DNA from 4 places in the Rhizobium sp. No.120 genome. Region 4 is predicted to be linked to each of the others. Evidence: predicted binding sites of a transcription regulator. Region 4 holds the regulator's gene; each other region holds the start of a gene.

Region 1 (2,205 bases), on a different contig from region 4:
GAGATGGATATTCTCGAGAATTTTCTTGGCGCCATAGGACTTATTCAGACCGGCCATATGATAAATGAACTGACGTGCCATAGCTTGGGTTGCTCCACGGACGAATAGCGTTGCGATTTGTGCCGCTATGTAGGCGAAACCCTGCCCTCGGGCAACGGCGAAACCTTGTCCGAGGGCATTATCCGCGTCAGAAAGGCCGTATTTCTCAGAAGCCGGCCGCGTCCACCACACCCCGATCGCAGCCGAAGGCGGTGCTGCCGGCACCTTGGATCAATTTGGCGAGGCGCGGCTCATTGCTCTGTGGGGGATCGATCGCATCTTCCGAGAGACCGATTGTCAGCTCCGAAATCATCCTGACGTCGCCGACGCGGCGGCAGCTCATCTTGATGCGCGCGTTGGCGCCCTCGCCGAAGCTCTGGTCGAAGGCTGCCTTGATGCTCTCGGCATCCAGCTCCTTGCCGATATTCTGCGCAAAGAGATCCCTCACGGCCGATGTATTGAGTTCGGCAATCAAGCCGGCGGCGATGGAGAAATATTGATCGGCACTCAGCTTCGTACAGGTGCCGTGCTTGATCCATTCATGCCGCTCCAAGCCCGATTGTGTGCCCGGCATCACCTTGTCCAGCTTCGCCTTCACGTCCTGAGACAGCTGCACGGCCGGCAGGTCTTTCCAGTCGCGGCCGCGATCTGCCTGCTTCAGATCCTCGGAAATATCGCAATATTCCTGCCGCATCGGCCAGAGACCATGCAACGAAAAATTCGTGGCATCATGATTGTTTGACGATTGGTTCCGGCATTCCGCCTTCTTCTGGTTCGTCTGACAAAATGCCGGCTCCCAGCTCGCCGCCAGGATAAAGCGCGTCCGCCCGCGGCTATGTTCCTGTGCGACGGCGCCCGCCGCCGTCCCAATAGAAATAAATACAACTGCAAATACCCGAAGCCACTGCTTCATTCTTGCCTCCAACTAGAACATTATGGGAACAAATAAGCAGTTTGAGCGAGCGGGCGCAATCCTGAATCGCAGCGCTCGGAAAGATTTATTTCTGTGAGCTTTACCACCTATCCATTGCAATCGGGCAGATGATAACCTTACGTCCAAGTGGGGAGGAACGGATCTATGTTCGTCGAGACGAAGCGCCTGAAAAGTCCGACGGGCGCAACTCTTGCCTATCATCATTTGCCGGCGGTAACCGATGCTCGCGGCATCCTGCTGATATCGCACGGCCTTGCCGAGCATTCACGCCGCTACGAGACCTTCGCCGATGCGATGGCAGGCCAAGGCTTCCATGTTTATGCCCACGATCATCGCGGCCATGGCGAAACGACCGCCCCTGATGCCCCCATCGGCCGCTTTGCCCGCAGAAATGGCGCTGCTCAGGTGATCGCCGATGTGCTCGCCATGCGCGAGCTTGCCGCACGTACCCATCCCGACCTTCCGATCATCCTGTTCGGGCATTCCATGGGCGGATTGATCAGTCTGAACGCGGCCGTCACGCATCCGGACAAGTTCGATGCGGTCACCGTCTGGAATTCCAATTTCAATCCGGGCCTCGCCGGCCGCGCCGCCCAGCTCATCCTGAAAACGGAGCGCATGTTCAAGGGGTCGGACGTCCCGAGCGGACTGCTGCCGAGACTGACCTTCGGCACCTGGGGTAAATCGATCACCAACCGCCGCACCGATTTTGACTGGCTCTCGCGTATTCCGGAGCAGGTGGACAAATATATCGCCGATCCGCTTTGCGGCTTCGATGCCTCAGTTTCGCTCTGGCTCGATATATTCGAGCTTACCTTCCAGGCACCGCGAAAGATCTATCTCGACCGGCTTCAACGCGACATGCCGATCCATCTCGTCGGCGGCGGCAAGGATCCGGCGACAAACAATGCGAAAGCGATTTCCTGGTTGGCAAAGCATTTGAAAAGAGCCGGCTTCCCTCGTATCACCACCGAGATCTATCCCGACATGCGGCACGAGACGATCAACGAAATCGGTGCCGAGGAAGCTATTTCCAACTTCGCCGACTGGTGCAAGAGCGTAACGGCAAAGACCTGATTCTCAAGGAAATTTTGCAATGACCACCTCCAGCGGCTCCTCGGTCCGATTGCTGCAATCGGAGTTGACCTTCGGCCTGTCGATGATGTTTCTATCCGTCGTCCTCTCGCCGGTCATGGATATCTTCTCCAAACTCGCGGCAACCACCATTCCGC
Region 2 (2,205 bases), on a different contig from region 4:
CCGCCATGCTCTACCGCAACCGAGAAGCTGAATGCGAAGACGGCAGCAAACAGCATGATGACAATGAAGCGCCGTGCGATGATGATCGAGTCCATGTCCTTGGCCTACCCGTGCCCTATACTGGACACTGTTTTGCCATGGTCAGGCTGAACAGGTGCTGAGATACCGGTTCATCCGGCGTTCAGAAATATTACCGGTTTCGAATGGTCGCCGGCCTCTCCTCGCAGGTAAATAACAAGACGCCTGCCGGCAGTTGGCGGGCAGGCTTCACGACGTTTATCGACAAGGGTGAGAGGTTTTTCAGAGCTTTGTCCAGGTCTGCGACTTGCAGAATACCTTCAGCACGCAGCCCTGCATCTTGATCTTGTTGCCGCTGACCGTGCCGGAGCCGCTATAGGTCTTGTCTTCGGATGGGTCGGTCAATTCGCCCGTGTAACTGTTGCCCTTGCCCTGCATCTTGCCGATCTGCTTGCCAGCATATTTGCCCGTCTTCAGCGTCACGCAATAGCTGTCGCCGCAGGAAGCTATGGCGGCGGTATCGCCCTCAACTGTTTTCCAGTTGCCGACGATCGGCTCTTCCGCAAAGGCCGCATTCGCACCCAATAGCATTGCACCAGCAAGAATGGTCGCACGGATCATGTTCTTATTCCTCCCCGAGGCGCCTCCGGCTCCACTGCCGGGAATGTGGCGAGATTATCTAACGCGAACGTAAAGGTAAATACGGTTTTCGGAGCTCAAATCCCGTTTCCGTGGGTATCCGCACATCCTCGAAACACGACATCGAATTCAACTGCGCTCTTTTTGTGGTGAACGAAGGGTTTAAATCAAAATCCTAATGGAAGGTTAAACTCACGCGAAAATCCTTAATTTGCAAGGGAAGCGATGTTTAACAAAATCCCAAGTTTACCAAGCATTTGCACTTTGTTTGCATCGAATTAATCATGCATTTTAGGCGTTTTTTGAAAGCCGTCTGCGATAGTGAAGCCATCAGACGAGCGGGGCAAACCCGCCGGCCGGAAGAACCGGAAAGCCGCGAACGACGGCAAGGTTCGAACGGAAAACAGGGCAGATACGAACAGAAGTAAAACAGGGATAAAACCGATGGCACGCTTCGAAACGACCATGTCTGGAAATGCCATGATGGGTGGTAACAGCGCCGATGCCCTTTGCGAACTGGGCGTAAACTACGCGACCGGCAGGGGCTGCAATGCAGACCTCGTTGCCGCCCACAAATGGTTGAATATCGCCGCCATTCGTGGCAGCGAGCGCGCCGCCGAGCTTCGCGCCGACGTTGCCGCGACCTTGACCAAGATGCAGCTCGCAGCAGCGCTGCGCGCCGCCCGCGAGTGGATGACTACGCACTGAAGCGGGCCAAACCGAATACGACGCACTGACCTCAAAGGAGGGGATGTCGGCGGACGGGGAGAGGCGAGCCGCCGAACGATGAAAACCGCGACCGGCCGGGACAAGGCAGGCGCGGTTTCGTCGTTTTGAGCTTAACCGATCGCCTTCAGGACCTTCGGCAACGCCTCGGCCAAGAGAGCGAGATCTTGCTTTGGCCCGACGCTCACGCGGACGCAGCGATTGAGCGGCGCTACGCCCGGCATACGGATGAAGACGCCGTGCTGGATCAGCCCGTCGACGATCGCGCGGGCATAGGTGCCGTCGCGGCCGCAATCGATGGCGACGAAGTTGGTGGCGGAGGCAAGGGGTACTAGACCATTGTCGCGGGCGATCGCGCCGATCTCTTCACGCGCAGCTTGGATCTTGCCGATCACCTCGGCGAGATAGGCCTGATCCTTCAACGCGGCGAGCGCCGCCACGGTCGCGAGCCTGTTCATACCGAAATGATTACGGATCTTGTCGAAGGTCAGCACGGTCTCCGGCGCGCCGATGGCATAGCCGACACGGGCGCCGGCCAGCCCATAGGCCTTGGAGAATGTTCGGGTGCGCAAGACATTCGGCAAGTCGATTAGGGCGGAGATATCCGCCAGAGAGCTGGCAGGCCCGGTTTCGCTATAGGCTTCGTCGAGGATCAGCAGGCAATTGTCAGGCAATTCACGGGCAAAGGCGACGATCTTGTCGGCATCCCACCAGCTGCCCATCGGATTGTCGGGATTGGCGAAATAGACGAGCGGCGCATTCTCTCGCTTCACCGCTTCGAGCAAACCATCGAGATCCTCGCGATCGTCGACATAGGGCACG
Region 3 (2,205 bases), on a different contig from region 4:
GCCGGGTTGCTGGCAAGATCGACTATCTCCAGATCGCGTGACAGATATTCCAACGCCTGCTGGTCTACTGCAGGCAGCGCCCGCGTCAAGCCCTGCACGCGAGGCGCGTCTTCCAAACTTGCACGCAACGCCGCGATCGAAGCGAAATCCAGATCCTTGCTGCGCCATTGCAGCACCTTGACCATATCGAATTCGTGTCCCTCGATCCGGCGCACGAGTTCGTCGTCGAAAGGATCGACTTGTCCCGTCACCCCAAAGGTGCCGTCCTTGAGATGACGACCGGCGCGACCTGCGATCTGACCGAGCTCGGCCGGATTGAGATTGCGGAACTGATAGCCGTCGAACTTACGGTCCTGGGCGAAGGCGACATGATCGACATCGAGGTTGAGCCCCATGCCGATTGCATCGGTCGCAACCAAATATTCGACATCGCCGGCCTGATAGAGGGCCACCTGCGCATTACGGGTACGTGGGCTAAGCGCGCCGAGGACGACGGCCGCGCCACCACGCTGGCGGCGGATAAGCTCCGCGATCGCATAAACTTCGTCGGCGGAAAAGGCGACGATGGCAGTGCGCTGCGGCAGCCGCGTGATCTTCTTCTGCCCGGCGTAGAAGAGATGCGACAGCCTGGGCCGCTCGAGAACAGTGATCCCAGGCAGAAGCTGCTCGAGAATAGGCCGCATGGTGCCGGCGCCAAGCAGCAAGGTTTCATCGCGGCCGCGCAGATGCAGAATGCGGTCGGTAAAAATATGTCCGCGCTCCAGATCGCCGGCAAGCTGCACTTCGTCGATCGCGACAAAGGAGGCGCGAGTCTCGCGCGGCATAGCCTCGACCGTGCAGACCGAAAAGCGCGCATTGGGCGGCGATATCTTTTCCTCGCCGGTCACGAGCGCGACATTCTGCGCGCCGACCTTCTCGACGACGCGCGTATAGACCTCGCGCGCAAGCAGCCGCAGCGGCAGGCCGATTACGCCGCTGCCGTGTGCCACCATGCGCTCGATGGCATAATGGGTCTTGCCGGTATTGGTCGGTCCGAGCACCGCGGTTACGCCGCGTCCGCTCAGGATCATGGGCTGCGAAGTCTGAGTCATAGGTCCGTGCATGGGCGAGAAACGGCCGTCTTCCGATCAGCCTGTTCCTCCTGGAGGAAACGAACAGATGACGACCATATGTGACAAAGGCAAGACCCGAATGAAAAAACAGATGCGGCAACATTCGATTTCATATTTGAGCGCCTCAACCATAAGCTACAATTACACTGCATCCCATGCGAGTCCTGGCGATTCCGGAACAGCCTGAGAACGAATCGGAGACGAATCGGTGACTCGACATAGTTCTTTATTTGTTCACTACAATATATGGATTTCAAGAGAAGGATTCACACCAAATACTGAATCATCCCTACGCGGCTTTTTTCCATACAAGAGAGTCAAGCAAAGAGGCCTCAGCCAAGGGGACTTTGCATCGTATCATGGTTAATGATCTGTAAATCATGACTTTTCCTGTGAATCCGCCAGCAGCCTTACATCGGCTGCCAGAGCCGGACCGAATCTGCGACTGATTGCAGCGACCTCCCGATTCCGTTTTGTTCTCCACAACATCTAGCGGTTTCTCGGCAAGGATAGACCGGACTCTGCATGGTTGAGATGCGAATCCGAGCCGAATCTGCGATTGCGGCTCGCCTTTTGGCGAGTGAAGCTATAATGAATCGATGAACGCACGCAAAGGCTGCATCAATTAACACATTGATCAAAGCCGGAACGAATCGGTGACGAATCGCGGATAGCAGCGGATACTGCATTTGTTCACGGCTAGATATTGTATCTTGCCGGACCAGCATCCCGACATGGAGATCGGCTCGAGCGGCGATACCGTTTCGGAGTCCTCTGCAAATTAACGAATCCGCCGGCGAACACACTACCTGAACGCCATTTGCCGGGTAGCATCCTTGTATGCGGCATGTCGGCAGACCGCCCAGCCGTTAACCAAAGTTCAAATGCAGAACGAATCGCCGACGAATCACAGACATCCGGCCTTTCTCGTTTCGTTCACCACAACCCATTGTATTTTAATTATATTTTAACCATACGGACGATTTAACGACACGTCCGTGATCCGTTGCGCGGCGCGATCATATTAACGTTTTATTGAGCGCTCCAACTGCCAGGCACGCGCATTTTTATTTCTTAGCCGGAACAATTACCG
Region 4 (2,205 bases):
CTCCACCAATCGCGAGAGACCGCAGGCCTTCATCTTCGAGCAATGGCAAAAAGCGCTGGTCGCGGCCGAACATCAACCGCCAACGATGCTTGCGACCGATGACCGGCTTCCGCAGATCAGCAAGACGGATCGGCATAAGCGACTAAGTAACGAAGAGCAGAAGGCGGTCGGTACAGCAATGGCGGAAGCCTTAGATCGTACCATGCAGGGAAGCTTTGCCTGTCAGAAGGGAGCATGGTGCGTAGCCATGCTGGAAAACGGCGTGATATTGGTCACCATCGAGAACGCAGCCTACCTGCCCGCAGCTTGCGACACGGGGAACATTATCGTGACACATATCCGGCTGCGGCTGGACTACTGCCGCTCCGGAGCGATGCTCATAACCGGTGCGACATTGCGCAAAACCGGCTCCATCGAAATGATGCTTACCGCCGACAAGCCCATCATATCAGCCGCATTCGAGAACCCGCAGCGGCCATGGACCAGACATCGAACTTATGATTGGCGCACCGGCAAATTTGACGCGCCACTTGCAAAGGCACCACCAGTCGTCGACAACTCACCGGTCAGTGATAGCGACGAATAAGGCCAACGAGCTTACCCTGAACTTTCACGCGATCCGGCCCGAAGATGCGGGTTTCATAGGCTGGGTTCGCGGCTTCCAGCGCGATGGAGGCACCCTTGCGGCGGAAGCGCTTCAGTGTCGCCTCTTCGTCGTCGACGAGCGCCACGACGATGTCGCCCGGGTTGGCTGTCGTCGAATTGCGGATAATGACCGTATCGCCGTCGAAGATACCCGCATCGATCATCGAATCCCCGCGGACTTCAAGCGCATAATGTTCGCCAGAACCAAGCATGTCGGCGGGAACGGTAATATCGTGTGTATTGTTCTGGATGGCCGAGATAGGAACGCCGGCAGCAATCCGGCCCATCACGGGCACGGAAGCCGAACCGCTATGATCGTCATTTGCGACCTTCGGCTGAGCGGGCGGAGCGGCGGGCTGTGGCCTGCCGAGGCTGCCTTCGATGACGCTCGGCGAAAAACCGCGGCGAGGCTGCAGACTTGGACTATAGGCTTCCGGCAGCTTGATGACTTCGAGGGCCCTGGCTCGGTTCGGCAGCCGGCGGATAAAGCCGCGCTCCTCCAGCGCCGTGATCAGACGATGGATACCGGATTTGGATGCCAGATCCAGTGCATCCTTCATCTCGTCGAAGGATGGCGGAACACCAGATTCCTTCATGCGTTCGTGAATGAAGAGAAGCAGTTCCTGCTGCTTGCGCGTCAACATCGTCTTGGAACCCCAGAATCAAGAAAAGCCGTGAAACAAATCCAGAACGGACACTATATGTTCCATATGTGTTCCGCAAGTGCTTAAATTTCGGTAAAGCCTTGCAGGGTCAATTAAATAAACACGAGTTGCGAATGGATCGGCTTAACACGTCGAGACGCTATACATGCTGCAACGATTTGAAAAATATATGAAATGTCGATATTTCCATTCTCATGCCTTATTACTTGGTCGGCGTATCCAGGAAGCGGATCGATGTTGCGCGTCGTCGTTGAAGCCCGATGGAATTGAGAATCAGCGATCACGTTTGCGAGATTGCCTTCGGTCCTGCCCCTGTGCGTCGAGTGTCCATGTTCCTGTCTTGAATTGAGCGAAGGATGGGCGCAAATCTGCTCCCACAGGCAAACAGGAGGAACCATGAATTCGTCACAGCATCCACTGGATCATCTTGTGCTGCCGACCGTCGATATCGCCCTGGCGCGCGAGCGCCTCGGCAAGCTCGGTTTTACAGTGGCTCCGGATGCGCGCCATCCCTTTGGCACACAGAATGCCTGCGTTTATCTTGCCGATAAAACCTATTTAGAGCCTTTGGCTGTGGCATCCGCGGAAGAGTGCGGGAGGAGCATCCTGGATGGCAATGTTTTTGTTGCGCGCGATCAGGCCTATCGCTTCCGGGTGGGGGAAGATGGCTTTTCGGCCGTGGTGTTCGGTACGGATGATGCTGTGGCGGATGACGAGCGTTTCAAAGCGGCGGCGATTTCTGCGGGACGAATGCTGGATTTCTCCCGTCCCATGAAGATGCAGGACGGCACGGAAACCACGGCCGGCTTTCGTCTTGCTTTTGCCGCGGATCTGCGCGCGCCGGATTTTCTCGCCTTCTGCTGTCAGCGCATCAATCCGCTTCCGGCTGACCGAA

Evidence for each region. The regulator LexA, encoded in region 4, represses DNA repair genes until DNA is damaged. The targets are predictions, from matches to a motif close to TGTTCNNNNTGTGTTCNG.
Region 1: a site for LexA is predicted at 966-983, ahead of ACYJRZ_RS03015 (ribonuclease T2 family protein). Genes of this name have one in related genera too.
Region 2: a site for LexA is predicted at 1,072-1,089, ahead of ACYJRZ_RS10515 (sel1 repeat family protein). Genes of this name have one in related genera too.
Region 3: a site for LexA is predicted at 1,333-1,350, ahead of ACYJRZ_RS22700 (helicase-related protein). Genes of this name have one in related genera too.

Annotation. Positions count from the first base shown of each region.
Region 1 covers NZ_BAAJNQ010000001.1:603,590-605,794, reverse strand. Annotated here, with positions in the region: gene ettA (energy-dependent translational throttle protein EttA) at 1-81, opposite strand, end outside; gene ACYJRZ_RS03015 (ribonuclease T2 family protein) at 206-952, opposite strand; gene ACYJRZ_RS03010 (alpha/beta hydrolase) at 1,118-2,050, shown strand; gene ACYJRZ_RS03005 (DMT family transporter) at 2,070-2,205, shown strand, end outside.
Region 2 covers NZ_BAAJNQ010000002.1:985,953-988,157, forward strand. Annotated here, with positions in the region: gene ACYJRZ_RS10505 (hypothetical protein) at 1-95, opposite strand, end outside; gene ACYJRZ_RS10510 (DUF2147 domain-containing protein) at 301-639, opposite strand; gene ACYJRZ_RS10515 (sel1 repeat family protein) at 1,102-1,365, shown strand; gene ACYJRZ_RS10520 (pyridoxal phosphate-dependent aminotransferase) at 1,497-2,205, opposite strand, start outside.
Region 3 covers NZ_BAAJNQ010000009.1:109,169-111,373, forward strand. Annotated here, with positions in the region: gene ACYJRZ_RS22700 (helicase-related protein) at 1-1,091, opposite strand, end outside.
Region 4 covers NZ_BAAJNQ010000003.1:98,438-100,642, reverse strand. Annotated here, with positions in the region: gene ACYJRZ_RS11010 (ComEC/Rec2 family competence protein) at 1-586, shown strand, start outside; gene lexA (transcriptional repressor LexA) at 567-1,289, opposite strand; gene ACYJRZ_RS11000 (VOC family protein) at 1,707-2,205, shown strand, end outside.